Formosa sp. Hel1_33_131: one gene and its partner. The protein of the gene in region 1 interacts with the protein of each later gene in a pairwise test. Links are inferred from orthologs where the notes say so. Each region holds a gene or a part of one and is shown on either strand. Other genes may lie near its edges. The genes, in order: gyrA and gyrB.

The links.
Region 2: the proteins of gyrA (region 1) and gyrB interact in binary tests that used the Escherichia coli proteins (3 or more experiments, as listed by UniProt). The link is inferred for Formosa sp. Hel1_33_131 from one-to-one orthologs.

Annotation. Positions count from the first base shown.
Region 1 is NZ_CP017260.1:2,265,886-2,273,082, reverse strand. The notes cover bases 2,168-5,295. They hold gyrA (DNA gyrase subunit A), read right to left. Parts: upstream 4,941-5,295; coding sequence 2,394-4,940; downstream 2,168-2,393. Other genes in these bases: FORMB_RS10470 (ATP-dependent Clp protease ATP-binding subunit), read left to right, coding at 5,191-5,295; FORMB_RS10480 (tetratricopeptide repeat protein), read right to left, coding at 2,168-2,361. In the rest of the region: FORMB_RS10490 (acetyl-CoA C-acyltransferase), read left to right, coding at 1-300; FORMB_RS10485 (C40 family peptidase), read left to right, coding at 304-1,056; more of FORMB_RS10480, read right to left, coding at 1,105-2,167; more of FORMB_RS10470, read left to right, coding at 5,296-7,197. UniProt on the Escherichia coli protein: A type II topoisomerase that negatively supercoils closed circular double-stranded (ds) DNA in an ATP-dependent manner to maintain chromosomes in an underwound state.
Region 2 is NZ_CP017260.1:1,916,591-1,923,561, reverse strand. Bases 304-3,205 are described here. They hold gyrB (DNA topoisomerase (ATP-hydrolyzing) subunit B), read right to left. Parts: upstream 2,774-3,205; coding sequence 833-2,773; downstream 304-832. Other genes in these bases: asnB (asparagine synthase B), read right to left, coding at 3,034-3,205; FORMB_RS08790 (DUF6588 family protein), read right to left, coding at 304-808. Outside these bases: more of FORMB_RS08790, read right to left, coding at 1-303; more of asnB, read right to left, coding at 3,206-4,701; FORMB_RS08775 (hypothetical protein), read left to right, coding at 5,270-6,971. UniProt on the Escherichia coli protein: DNA gyrase negatively supercoils closed circular double-stranded DNA in an ATP-dependent manner to maintain chromosomes in an underwound state.

The DNA of each region.
Region 1 (7,197 bases):
GCACTGCCTAAAGCATTGGCAAAAGCAGCGATTGATATTTCGGAAGTAGATTTCTTTGAATTCAATGAAGCATTTTCGGTAGTGGGCTTAGCAAACATGAAATTATTGGGGCTAAACGATTCAAATGTAAATGTCAATGGAGGTGCCGTTTCTTTAGGCCACCCCCTTGGATGTTCGGGTGCTCGAATTGTGGTAACCTTATTGAGTGTCCTCGAACAAAATAATGGGAAAATTGGAGCTGCAGCGATTTGTAATGGCGGTGGCGGTGCTTCGGCATTGATCCTAGAACGAAATATTTAAGGAATGCAATACGGCCTTTGCTACCTCAGCGTTGTTGCTTTAAGATCTGAAGCTACGGATACGAGCGAATTAATTTCGCAAGTACTCTATGGCGATCATTTTAAGGTTTTAGAGCACCGTAAATCTTGGAGTCGCATCCGGTTGGGATTTGATAAATATGAAGGATGGATTGACAATAAACAGTTTCAATTTATTGACGAATTGGAATATAAAGAGCTCCACAAATCCGATCCTTTAATGACCACGGATTTGGTTGATTTTATCACAAATCAAAAACAACAATTACATCCTATTTTGTTAGGTTCAGCGCTTAATGGCCTCTCCTATTTAAAACATACATTTGAAGGAGCAAAAGCTATTGGGTCTAAAGACAAATCTAAACTTGTAGAGACTGCTATACTATACCTCAACACTCCTTATTTATGGGGAGGAAAAACACCTTTTGGGATTGACTGTTCTGGATTCGTTCAAATGGTTTATAAACTAAATGGATTCAAAATTTTAAGAGATGCCTCTCAACAAGCATCTCAAGGGGATGCCCTTAGTTTTATCGAGGAAAGTGAACCTGGTGATTTAGCTTTTTTTGATAATAATGAAGGGGAGATTATTCATGTAGGGATGATCATGGAAGACCATCACATTATTCATGCGCATGGTAAAGTTCGGATTGACCTCCTCGATCAAAGTGGCATCTATAATGTAGATACTAAAACACACTCTCACAAACTGAGAGTCATCAAAAAAATTATCCCATAAAAAAAGTCATTCAAATTGAATGACTTTTTAATATCGTAAAACTAAACGTTACTCTTTTGGTTTTAATGAATCCGAAAGTGCTTTAAATTCTTTGTATTTATCCGTATTCCCTACAGCACTGTATATGTTTGCTAAGGTTTTAGCCGCTTGATAATTGCTTGGATCTATGCCAAATGCACTTTCTAAATAAGGAATTGCATCTAAGTATAACTGGTTTCGCTTTGCTTTTAATTCATCGTACTTTCGGTCGTCTGCAGCAGATGATCCTAATTTGTTCATTTCCTCTAGCACTGATTCTTCTTGTCCTAAGATTAAAGCCGCTAAATTTATATAAGCATTGGTATAATCTGGCTTTAATTCGATGGCTCTTTGGTAATATTTTTTAGAACTTTCTAAATCATCCGTTTCTGCAGAAATAACTCCTAAGTTATATTGTAATTCAGAATTATTAGGATCTTTTTGAATGGCAACTTCCAACAACTCTTTAAATTTTACGGTATTACCCATTGAGTAATAAACATTTGCTTCTGTCAATAATAAATTTAAATCTTCAGGAGCTTCTGCTCTTGCTACAGCCATGGCTTGAAGTGCTTTTTCATTGTCTCCATTTTGAACATATATGAGCGCGATGTTTTTAATGATTTCTGGAAACTTAGATTTAGTGGTTTCATCTTTGGGATTGATATGCGATTTAGCTTTCACCGAAAGGTCTCTCAACATCATATTACCAAACGCTTCTTCAACTTGTGTTTCTTTGTTTGTAGCGAGGTAATTTTTTTCAATCCCCGTATAACCTAGACTTCTCAATTCTTCATACATCATAAGGGAACGGTCATATTGCTTGGCATTGACCGCTGTAGAAGCAGCATAAAACAAATAAACCGTATCGTTAGGAGATAATTTATAGGCGTTTTCAAAATAACCTGAAGATGCTTCATATTCATCTGTTCTCAAAAGGGAACTTCCTTTATTAACCAAATGGGCTTTTAAATTTAGCGTTTGATCTTTAACTCCTTGTGCCTGCGCTGGTGCAGTGACTAATTTTAAAGCTTCAATCGATTTTTTGATGGTACTAAAATCGGGCTCGCCATTGTTTAGGTAATAGATACTTCTTTGTAAGTAATATTGACTTTTATATTTTTCGTCCATAGAACCTAAAAGTGCTTCGGCAGCATCAAGTGCCACGCCTGCTTTTTCATAATTTCCCTTTGCTATCTCCTTCGTCGCTGTTTTAATTTCTTTCTTTTGGGCAACAGCAGAAAATCCTAGAGTTAGTGCTATTACAAATACAAGATATTTTTTCATCTTATTTAAATTTTAATAGTTAGTATTAATAGTTATTCTTCTTCTTGAGTATCAACAGTTGTGTCATCTGTTTCAGTAGCACCTGTGGTTTCTTCAGCGCCTTCTTCCGTTAAACCTTCAATTGCTTCGATGTCTTCTTCATCTTCCCGCATTACTTTTGCAACGGCAGCAATCGAATCATTCCCTTTAAGGTTGATCAAACGAACGCCTTGTGTGGCACGTCCCATCACTCTTAAATCTTCTACAGCCAATCGGATTGCAACGCCTGATTTATTAATGATCATTAAATCATCTTCATCGGTTACATTTTTGATGGATACTAAATTACCTGTTTTATCTGTAATTGAAATGGTCTTGACACCTTTTCCACCTCTATTTGTGATTCGGTAATCTTCCAAGCTAGATCGTTTACCATAGCCGTTTTCAGATACGACTAGGATGTTACTTTCCATGTCATCTACAGCAATCATTCCGATCACCTCATCCGCTTCATGCGCTAAAGTAATCCCGCGAACTCCTGAAGCACCACGGCCCATTGGACGGGTTTTGGCTTCTTCAAATCGAATGGCTTTCCCAGATTTTAATGCTAACATCACTTGACTTTCGCCTGTGGTAAGTTTTGCTTCTAGTAATTCATCATCTTCTTTGATCGTAATGGCATTAATTCCATTCGTTCTTGGTCGAGAATATTGTTCTAAAGATGTTTTTTTAACCTGACCTTTTTTGGTGGCCATAATCACATAGTGCGAATTCGTGTATTCTTCGTCTTTTAAATCCTGAGTACAAATAAACGCTTTGACTTTATCGTCTTGTTCTATGTTTATTAAATTTTGAATGGCGCGCCCCTTAGACGTTTTACTACCTTCTGGGATTTCATAAACACGCATCCAGAAACATTTTCCTTTTTGAGTGAAGAACAACATATACTGGTGGTTGGTTCCTACAAATAAATGTTCTAAGAAATCTTCGTTACGAGTGGTGGATGCTTTTTGTCCAACTCCACCTCTATTTTGAGTTCTATATTCTGTTAATGACGTACGTTTGATATACCCTGCATGTGAAATTGTAATGACAACTTGCTCATTAGGAATCATGTCCTCAATCGATAAATCACCTCCAGCATATTCAATCACAGAGCGACGTTCATCACCATACTTATCTTTAACAACAGCAAGCTCTTCTTTAATGATGAGCATACGACGTTCTTTTTTATCAAGAATGTCTTTTAACTCATCAATCGTTTTCATGATTGCATCGTACTCGCCACGTAATTTATCTTGTTCTAAGCCTGTTAATTGTCTTAATCGCATTTCAACAATCGCTTTGGATTGTAGTTCGCTCAGTTTAAAACGTTCGATTAATTTTTCACGGGCTTCTTCAGCATTTGAACAACCTCTAATAATTGCGATGACTTCATCGATATTATCGGAAGCAATGATCAATCCTTCTAATATATGAGCGCGTTCTTCGGCTTTTCTAAGTTCGTAGGTTGTACGACGTACGACCACTTCGTGACGGTGCTCTACAAAATGATGAATCATATCTTTTAGATTCAACATTTCTGGGCGTCCATTTACCAACGCAATATTATTCACACTAAAAGAAGACTGAAGTGCTGTATATTTATAAAGTTTATTTAAGACAATATTAGGAATGGCATCTCTTTTTAAAACATAAACAATGCGCATTCCATTTCTATCTGATTCATCACGAATGGTAGAAATCCCTTCCATCTTTTTATCATTCACCAAATCAGCAGTTTTCTTAATCATGTCTGCTTTATTGACTTGGTATGGAATTTCGGTAACGATTATGCACTCACGTCCATTCACGTCTTCTATATTCGCTTTGGCACGCATAACGACACGGCCACGACCTGTTTTAAACGCTTCTTTCACACCATCATAGCCATAAATAATTCCTCCTGTAGGAAAATCAGGTGCTTTAACATATGTGATTAATTCATCAATATCGATGTCTGTGTTATCTATATATGCTGTAATTCCATCCACTACTTCCGAAAGGTTGTGAGGAGGCATGTTGGTGGCCATACCCACAGCAATTCCTGAAGCACCATTTACTAATAGGCCTGGAATTCGTGTTGGTAATACAGTAGGTTCTTGAAGTGTATCATCAAAATTTAACTTATGATCAACCGTTTCCTTATCAATATCCGCAAGCATATCTTCCGATATTTTACGCATTCTGGCTTCTGTATAACGCATTGCTGCAGGACTGTCACCATCAATCGACCCAAAATTCCCTTGCCCATCAACCAGCATATATCGCAAACTCCATTCTTGAGCCATACGAACCATTGCGTCATAAACAGAGGTATCTCCGTGTGGGTGATACTTACCTAAAACTTCACCAACAATTCTTGCCGATTTTTTGTGCGCTGTATTGGATCGAACACCAAGTTCATGCATTCCAAATAAGACCCGGCGATGCACAGGTTTTAATCCATCCCTTACGTCAGGAAGTGCCCGAGACACTATTACCGACATCGAATAATCGATGTAAGCTGACTTCATTTCATCTTCTATATTAATGGGGATTAACTTTTCTCCTTCTACCATACTACGTTATATTTTTATTTATTAAATAACCTAGCTAATATACTACTTTTCAAATTATTACTGAGTGAATTTTCATGACTTTTTTTAATCAAATTTATCAACAATTTTAAGAGGCAAAATGGTTAATAAATAGTGGCTTAAAAATTTTGATTTTAATTAGTTTTTGCTATCATTTGTATAAATAAAAAATAAAAAGGTATAGTTTTTGATTTAATGCCTTTGAATTTGTAAATTTAACCAAAGATTTTTTATGGATGATAATTTTTCCCCCAGAGTTAAAGATGTTATTTCTTTCAGTAAAGAAGAAGCACTTCGTTTAGGTCACGATTTTATTGGCACTGAACATTTGATGCTTGGACTTTTAAGAGATGGCAATGGCAAGGCAATCGATATTTTGAACGCTTTAGACGTTGACCTTAGTCATTTGCGTCGTAAGGTTGAAATCCTCAGTCCTTCCAACCCCAATATTATGATTGCTTCTGATGAGAAAAAAAACCTCCACTTGACACGTCAAGCAGAACGGGCTTTAAAAACAACTTTTTTAGAAGCGAAGCTTTTTCAAAGTAAATCTATAAATACAGCACATTTACTTTTATGTGTGTTGAGAAATGAAAATGACCCTACAACAAAGCTATTGAATAAACTAAAAGTAGATTACGATAACGCTAAAGAACAATTTAAATATATGATCACAAACGACGACTACACGGAGACTCCAAAAGCAGCCGCTTTTCCAAGTGAAGATATGCCTAAAGATGAAAATAAAGACAGTTCATTTGGTCAAAGCAGCGTTCAAAAAGGAGTGAAAAAATCGAAAACCCCCGTTCTAGATAATTTTGGAAGAGACCTTACTGAAATGGCAGAACAAGGGAAATTAGACCCTGTAGTCGGACGTGAAAAAGAAATTCAACGTGTCTCTCAGATTTTAAGCCGTCGTAAGAAAAACAATCCTTTGTTGATTGGTGAACCTGGTGTTGGCAAATCTGCTATTGCCGAAGGCTTGGCCATTCGAATCATCAAACGTAAAGTCTCTCGAATTTTATTCAATAAACGCGTGGTTACTTTAGATTTGGCCAGCATTGTAGCTGGTACCAAATACCGTGGTCAGTTTGAAGAGCGCATGAAAGCGGTGATGAATGAGTTGGAAAAAAATGACGATATTATTTTATTCATCGATGAAATCCATACGATTGTAGGGGCCGGTGGCGCTACGGGAAGTTTGGATGCTTCTAATATGTTTAAACCCGCATTGGCACGTGGCGAACTGCAATGTGTAGGCGCTACAACTCTTGACGAATACAGACAGCACATCGAAAAAGACGGCGCACTTGAACGTCGTTTTCAAAAAGTCATCGTGGAGCCAACAACGGTGAGTGAAACGATTGAGATATTAAACAACATTAAAAACAAATACGAAGATCATCACAATGTAGAGTACACAGATGAAGCTATTGAAGCTTGTGTAAAATTGACCAATCGTTATATGACCGATCGGTTTTTACCAGACAAAGCGATTGATGCGTTGGACGAAGCAGGCTCAAGAGTTCACATCACAAATATTGATGTTCCTGACCAAATCGTGGAACTAGAAGCACAACTTGAAGAAGTAAAAGTGACTAAAAACTCTGTGGTTAAAAAACAGAAATATGAAGAAGCTGCCAAGCTAAGAGATGACGAAAAACGTTTAGAAAAGAGTCTTGCAGAAGCGCAGGAAAAATGGGAAATAGAATCTAAATTAAATCGCATTGTTGTCAGTGAAGACAATGTAGCTGAGGTAGTTTCCATGATGACTAGCATTCCTGTGAACCGTATTGCTCAAAAGGAAAGTAATAAATTATCAAAACTTCCAGAGCTCATAAACGGAAAAGTAATTGGTCAAGATGAAGCGGTTTCAAAGGTGGTGAAAGCTATTCAGAGGAATCGTGCGGGACTTAAAGACCCCAATAAGCCCATTGGGTCATTTATCTTTTTAGGACAAACTGGCGTCGGTAAAACACAGCTTGCCAAAGTACTTGCTAGAGAATTATTTGATAGTGAAGATGCATTGATACGAATTGACATGAGTGAATACATGGAGAAATTTGCCATCTCACGATTGGTCGGTGCACCTCCAGGATACGTTGGTTATGAAGAAGGTGGACAACTGACCGAAAAAATCAGACGTAAACCTTACGCAGTGGTTCTTTTAGATGAAATTGAAAAAGCACATCCAGATGTATTTAACATGCTTCTTCAAGTGCTTGATGATGGATTTTTA
Region 2 (6,971 bases), 350 kb from region 1 along the record:
TTCCGCCATTGAAACCAATCCCTCCATAAAGGGTCACGATTTGAAAATCTAAAGATCCTAATGCTTGTACTGTCCACGTTTTTACTTTAAACTGAGCCAGTCCGTTTGTTACAGAAACCTGATTTGATAAATCCCCATTTTGAATCGTATAATCAATCGTTGCCGATGTATATGCTCCTAAAAGAGAGACAGAAAACGGAAGTTTTCCTATGAGTCCAAGGTATTGTGTGAGATCATGCTGAAGTCCTACCCCAATTAAATTGGCGTTCACTTTTGAAGCAAAACCGGTTTTGGGAACATACCTTAATTTAATGGTTGTTTTAAAAGGCAGTCCGAGTCCAACTTGAACAAAAGGGGCTGGAACAGCACTGGCTGGCAAATCTTTTGCGATGCCACCAGGCAATTCAAATGTCCCCGATTTAAAGTTACCCCCTTGGTAAGGAATAGACACATTGAACGCTGTGTTCGTATTGTCTTTTCCTAAAACGGTTGGAATGCTTGTGCTTCCTCCATCCACAAGAGATATAAAATTATAGTCATCGGCTATAAATTCAAACACCTTGTCTTTGTCTGGCGTGAAAGACGCATTGAGTCCGAAGGTAATATCAAACCCGAGTTTTTTGTGTGTTTTTGCTGTGGAATACCAACCGCCATTCATACTACTCATCAACCCTTTCATTGCTGGGCTGAGGTAATTTTGAAGTAAGGTACTGGCATCGTCCGATCCGAGTATGACATCTCCAAGATTCTGAGCACTTGACACATTCACTCCAAAAAGGAATGCACAAAAAATAATTATTCTTTTCATATAAATAGGATTTGGGGTTGCTTCTTAAGCATCGATATTGGCATAAATTGCATTTTTCTCGATGAATTCTCTTCTTGGCGGCACATCGTCTCCCATCAACATTGAGAAGATACGATCGGCTTCGGTTCCATTGTCAATTTGAATTTGACGTAAGGTTCTAAACTCTGGATTCATGGTGGTGTCCCAAAGTTGTATGGCATTCATTTCTCCAAGACCTTTATAACGTTGAATTTTTGCACCATCGCCATATTGCTCCATCAGCGCCAAACGCTCTTCATCATTCCATGCATATTCTTTTTTGGCTCCTTTCTTCACTAAAAACAAAGGAGGCGTGGCGATGTAAATATGACCGTTTTCGATCAATTCTTTCATGTATCTAAAAAAGAAGGTCAAAATAAGTGTTTCAATGTGGCTACCATCAATATCGGCATCACACATAATCACAATTTTATGGTATCTTAATTTTGAAAGGTTCAGCGCTCTGGGATCTTCTTCGGTTCCAATGGTCACCCCTAAAGCCGTGAATATGTTTTTGATTTCTTCATTTTCAAACACCTTATGAGTCATTGCTTTTTCGACGTTCAAAATCTTACCTCTTAATGGCAAAATCGCTTGAAAAGCTCTATCCCGTCCCATTTTTGCGGTTCCACCTGCCGAATCTCCCTCAACTAGATAAATTTCACATTTTGTAGGATCTTGTTCTGAACAGTCACTCAGTTTCCCAGGCAAGCCTCCAATACTCATAACGGATTTACGTTGCACCATGTCACGTGCCTTTTGGGCTGCATGACGGGCTTGCGCTGCAAGGATCACTTTTTGAACAATGATTTTAGCATCGTCCGGATTTTCCTCTAAATAGTTGGTCAGCATTTCTGAAACGGCCTGACTCACGGAAGCAGATACTTCTCTGTTTCCTAACTTGGTTTTGGTCTGTCCTTCAAATTGTGGTTCTTGAACTTTTACAGAAATAATAGCAGTCAATCCTTCACGGAAATCATCCCCTGCAATGTCAAACTTAAGCTTGTCTAACATCCCCGATTCATCGGCATATTTTTTTAATGTATGGGTCAGTCCCCGACGGAAACCAGATAAGTGGGTTCCTCCTTCATGGGTATTAATATTATTTACATAGGAATGTAAATTCTCCGCATAAGAGGTGTTATAAATCATCGCAACTTCTACAGGAACTCCGTTTTTCTCCCCTTCAAAAGCAATGACGCTTTTCATGATCGGATCACGGTTGCTGTCCAAATATTTGATAAACTCTGAAAGTCCTTCGGTAGAATGAAACGTCTCACCCACAAATTCGCCTTTTTCGTCTTTTTCTCTTTCATCAACAAGCACAACGGTAATGCCTTTATTCAAAAACGCCAACTCTCTTAAACGACTCGCTAAGGTATCATATACATATACTAAAGTCTGTGTAAATATTTGAGGATCGGGTCTAAAAGTAACCGTCGTTCCTCTTCTATCAGTTTCCCCGACTTGCTTCACAGGATACATCGCTTTACCGCGTTCGTATTCTTGCTCATAAACTTTTCCATCTCTGAAAACCGTTGCTTTTAAATGCTCAGAGAGTGCATTCACACAACTGACACCAACTCCGTGTAAACCCCCAGAAACTTTATAAGAATCTTTATCAAATTTACCACCAGCCCCAATCTTAGTCATCACAACTTCCAAAGCAGAAACGCCTTCTTTTTTGTGAATATCTACAGGGATACCACGACCATTATCTTCCGTTGTGATGGAATTATCTTCATTGATAATCACGGTAATTTTATCACAGTGACCTGCCAAAGCTTCATCGATCGAGTTGTCAATCACCTCATACACCAAGTGGTGCAATCCTCTCAAACCTACATCTCCAATATACATGGACGGACGCATACGCACATGTTCCATTCCTTCTAAGGCCTGAATACTATCTGCCGAATAACTACTTTTATTAACTTCTTCGCTCATTGTGTTGAATGTGTTATTTAGTTTAAATTAAATGCCGCAAAAACCGCATTTAGCCACACAAAGATAATTAATCTCTCATCGAATTTAAAGCGATTTTTAAGTGATTTAAGTGGAATTATTAACAATCGGCTGTTTTTCTAAAACGCGCTTAAATCCACTAAAAACGCCCTTAAATCAAATTTAAGGGCGTTGTGATATTAAAATAAATTAAAAAAATATAAAAAGGACTTCAGAAGCCTTTATTTGCGTTTATAAATTTTCTAGTCGTAAGCTTTGTCATGCACATTTAGAATTGCTCTTCCAGAAGGTTCGTTCATGTTTTTAAAGGCTTCATCCCATTCTAGAGCAATAGCTGTACTACAAGCGACACTTGCCTCTTGCGGCACACTTAAAGCAGCGGCATCACTTGGAAAATGTTCTTCGAAAATGGAACGGTAATAAAATTCTTCTTTGTTTTGTGGGGTTTGAATTGGAAACCTGAATTTAGCATTTGCCAATTGTTCATCAGAAACCTGTTTATCAACTACTTCTTTTAAGGTATCAATCCAGCTATAGCCAACGCCATCGCTAAATTGTTCTTTTTGACGCCATGCTACACTTTCGGGCAACATATCTTCAAAGGCTTTTCTAATGACCCATTTTTCCATGCGTTCGCCATTGATCATTTTATCTTGTGGGTTGATGCGCATTGCGACATCCATAAATTCTTTGTCTAAAAATGGTACACGTCCTTCAATGCCCCAAGCCGCTAAACTTTTGTTGGCGCGCAAACAATCGTACATGTGTAACTTATCTAATTTACGAACTGTTTCTTCATGAAATTCTTGACCATTAGGGGCTTTATGAAAATACAAATAGCCTCCAAAAATCTCATCGGCTCCTTCACCAGACAATACCATCTTAATTCCCATAGACTTAATAACTCTTGCCATTAAATACATTGGCGTTGAAGAACGAATGGTGGTAATATCGTACGTTTCTATATTATAAATCACATCTTTAATGGCATCCAATCCTTCTTGAATGGTGAATTTAATTTCATGATGTACGGTTCCAATATGATCTGCAACCACTTGTGCCGCTGCCAAATCTGGAGAGCCTTCTAATCCTACCGCAAAGGAGTGTGTTTGCGGATACCAAGCATCCGTTTCATCACCAGATTCCACACGCTTTTGAGCATATTTTTTTGCTATTGCAGATACCACGGACGAATCCAAACCACCGGATAGCAACACACCATAAGGCACATCACTCATTAATTGTCTGTGCACCGCTGCTTCTAATGCTTCTTTAATTATCGCAATACTTGTTTCGTTTTCTTTTACGGCATCATATTCTCTCCAATCTCTTTTGTACCATTGTACAAATTTCCCGTCTTTACTAGACATATAATGTCCGGGTGGAAACAACTCAATTTTAGAACAGGTTCCTTCCAAGGCTTTTAATTCTGAAGCCACATAAAAGGTGCCATTTTGATCCCAGCCTATATACAAAGGAATGATTCCCATGTGGTCACGAGCAATAAAGTATTCGTCTTTTTCGACATCGTAAATCGCAAAGCCAAAAATTCCGTTCAGGTCGTCCACAAAATCGACGCCTTTGTCTTTATAAAGTGCCAAGATGACTTCACAATCACTTTGGGTTTGAAAATTGTATTTACCTTCGTATTGTTTCCGGATGTCTTGATGGTTATAAATCTCACCATTGGCAGCCAAAACAAGTTTTTTGTCTTCACTGAGCAACGGTTGTTTCCCAGACGCAGGATCCACAATTGCCAAACGCTCGTGCGACATCACGGTTTTTTCATCGCTATAAATACCGCTCCAGTCCGGTCCACGGTGTCTTATTTTTTTTGACATCTCAAGGACTTGAGGTCTTAAAATTTCTGATTTTTGTTTTAAATCAAATGCACAAACAATTCCACACATAATAGTTTCTTATTTATTAGATTGCAAATATGCATCTAAACTTATATATTATAAATACATATTGTATAAATGCTAATAAATTGAAACTAAAAATTGACAATACATATTATACTGTAATTAAAAAGACTTAAAAAAGTGTAAAAGGTAAAATAACCAAAGTATTTGAATTGAAATTATTTGGGACTGTTTTTTGAAAACAGCAACCTTTGTTTTAAGAAGGGAATTTTTAAAAGTAAGGTTTTCCCTTACTTTTAGTAAGGGAAATGCAGTATTCTCATTTTTATGATACTTTACTGTTAGTTTTCTGATAGTTTTCTGTTATTTTACTGATAGTTTTAAATTATCTTTATGAAAATATCATTTTTTATTTGGATACTGTATTTCATATTATTACATTTACAAACACTTAGACATCAAATCTAATTTTTCATAACCTTTTCATAACCAATTTTTCTTTTAAGTGAATGCGCGTAGACTGTAACTCAGGATACCTGTAGTGTAACTTATTTGAGGGGTTTCAGTCGGGTGTTCATTAAAAAAAATGATTTAAACCTAAAAACTCTTAGTTATGAAAACAACACAAAAAAACACCTTCAAACGAATTGTCTATGTTGTCTTTATGGCACTTTTAATTACCTCTTGCGAAAGAGATGACACTGAATTCACAGACAGCTCACAAACCGAAACAAAAGGGTTTACCGTAAAATCGGTCACTCTAAATGAAGTGAAAGGGAATACGTTGATAAAAAAATCTTTGGATTTAATCGATTCTCAATTTGATTTCAATAAGTTCAATACAACAATGGCTTCTAAAAATCAGGGCACTTATTCTAGGGCTACATCGGCAGACCCCATAACAAGCAATGACAACAGCTTTACCATATTGACGGATGAAATTTTGGAAGTAAGCACAGACACCACAAAAGTGTATACCTTTAGGATTGAAACCCCTACGAAACCCGAATCCCATTTTGAAAATTTTGTAATACACAAAAAAAGCAATGATTCTATTGAATACTATATTTACAGATACCAAAAAATTGGACTTGGTCTTAAAGACTTAAATATGTCCAAAGAACAGGTAAGCAGCGATCAGATTAATGCAAGTGATTTTGATGACTATACACAAAGCAAAATGTTTTATGACTATGCCAACAACTGCTGGATTAGCGTTTCTGTCGTAAATGGTATATTGATTATAGACGCATCGGACTGCTTTATTGCAAGCAGTGGCGATGGATCTGGAACAGGAAGTGGTTTTAGCTTTGGACCCTGGGCAATTACCGGAGTAACAGAAAATGACATCTGTATAATATCAAGAGCATTACTTGATGCTTATGGAAATGTTCGATATGACCAAGATGGAGACCCTATGTATCAAACGGCATTTGTAGACTGTCCAGACTCAGGAACGTCTTCATCTGATTTAGATCAAGACAATCCTTGGGGGAATTCAAATACCGACCCCAACTACGACCCACTACACAATTCTTCGGGCGGCGGCGGATCCTCCTCAGGGAACGCCAACGGAGATGACCCACTCGAAAATATCATAATAGCTGTATTACCTAGCAGATTGGACCGCGAAACAGACGCCTTTTTTGACAACCTCACAGACGAACAAAAAGAATGTTTAAACCCCAATTCAGGACAAGCTCACTATTCAACAGTAAAAGACATTACCGCTTATTTTGAAAACAACCAAGCAACTGGAGGCACAGGCTATGACGACCCAGTCATAAACCCGCAAGCTACAACTCTTGCTACAGCGGCTATTGATGCAATGTGTAATGGTGTCGGTGAAAATTTTCAAGAAGCTCTTGATATTGTTATTTCCTTAATTATTGAAGATGAAATTGTTGATGCAAATTTAGACGACTGCTCTAAAGGAATTTTAGGCGAACTTAAAACCCTGCAATCTACTGACATTGCAGAAGTAATCAAAAGGTTTGGAGACCTGAACGCTCCTTATGATTGGGAAATTAAAACAGAAACGCCTACAAATCCAAACCATGCTGCTGAAACAAATTGGGTTCTGGATTCAAATGGGCAGGGAACACCCTATGACTACTTAACGGTAATTGACCCTACTTATAAAAACCAAGCCACAAAAATTGCCGTTGCAAGAACTATTTTACATGAGGCGATACATGCTTATATATTAAGTTATGTAGACGATGTTATTGAAAACAATACCGACTCAACAATTATTAACAATTTTCAAGATAATTTTCCAGCTGTATGGAACTTCTATGTTGCTCAGGAAAATG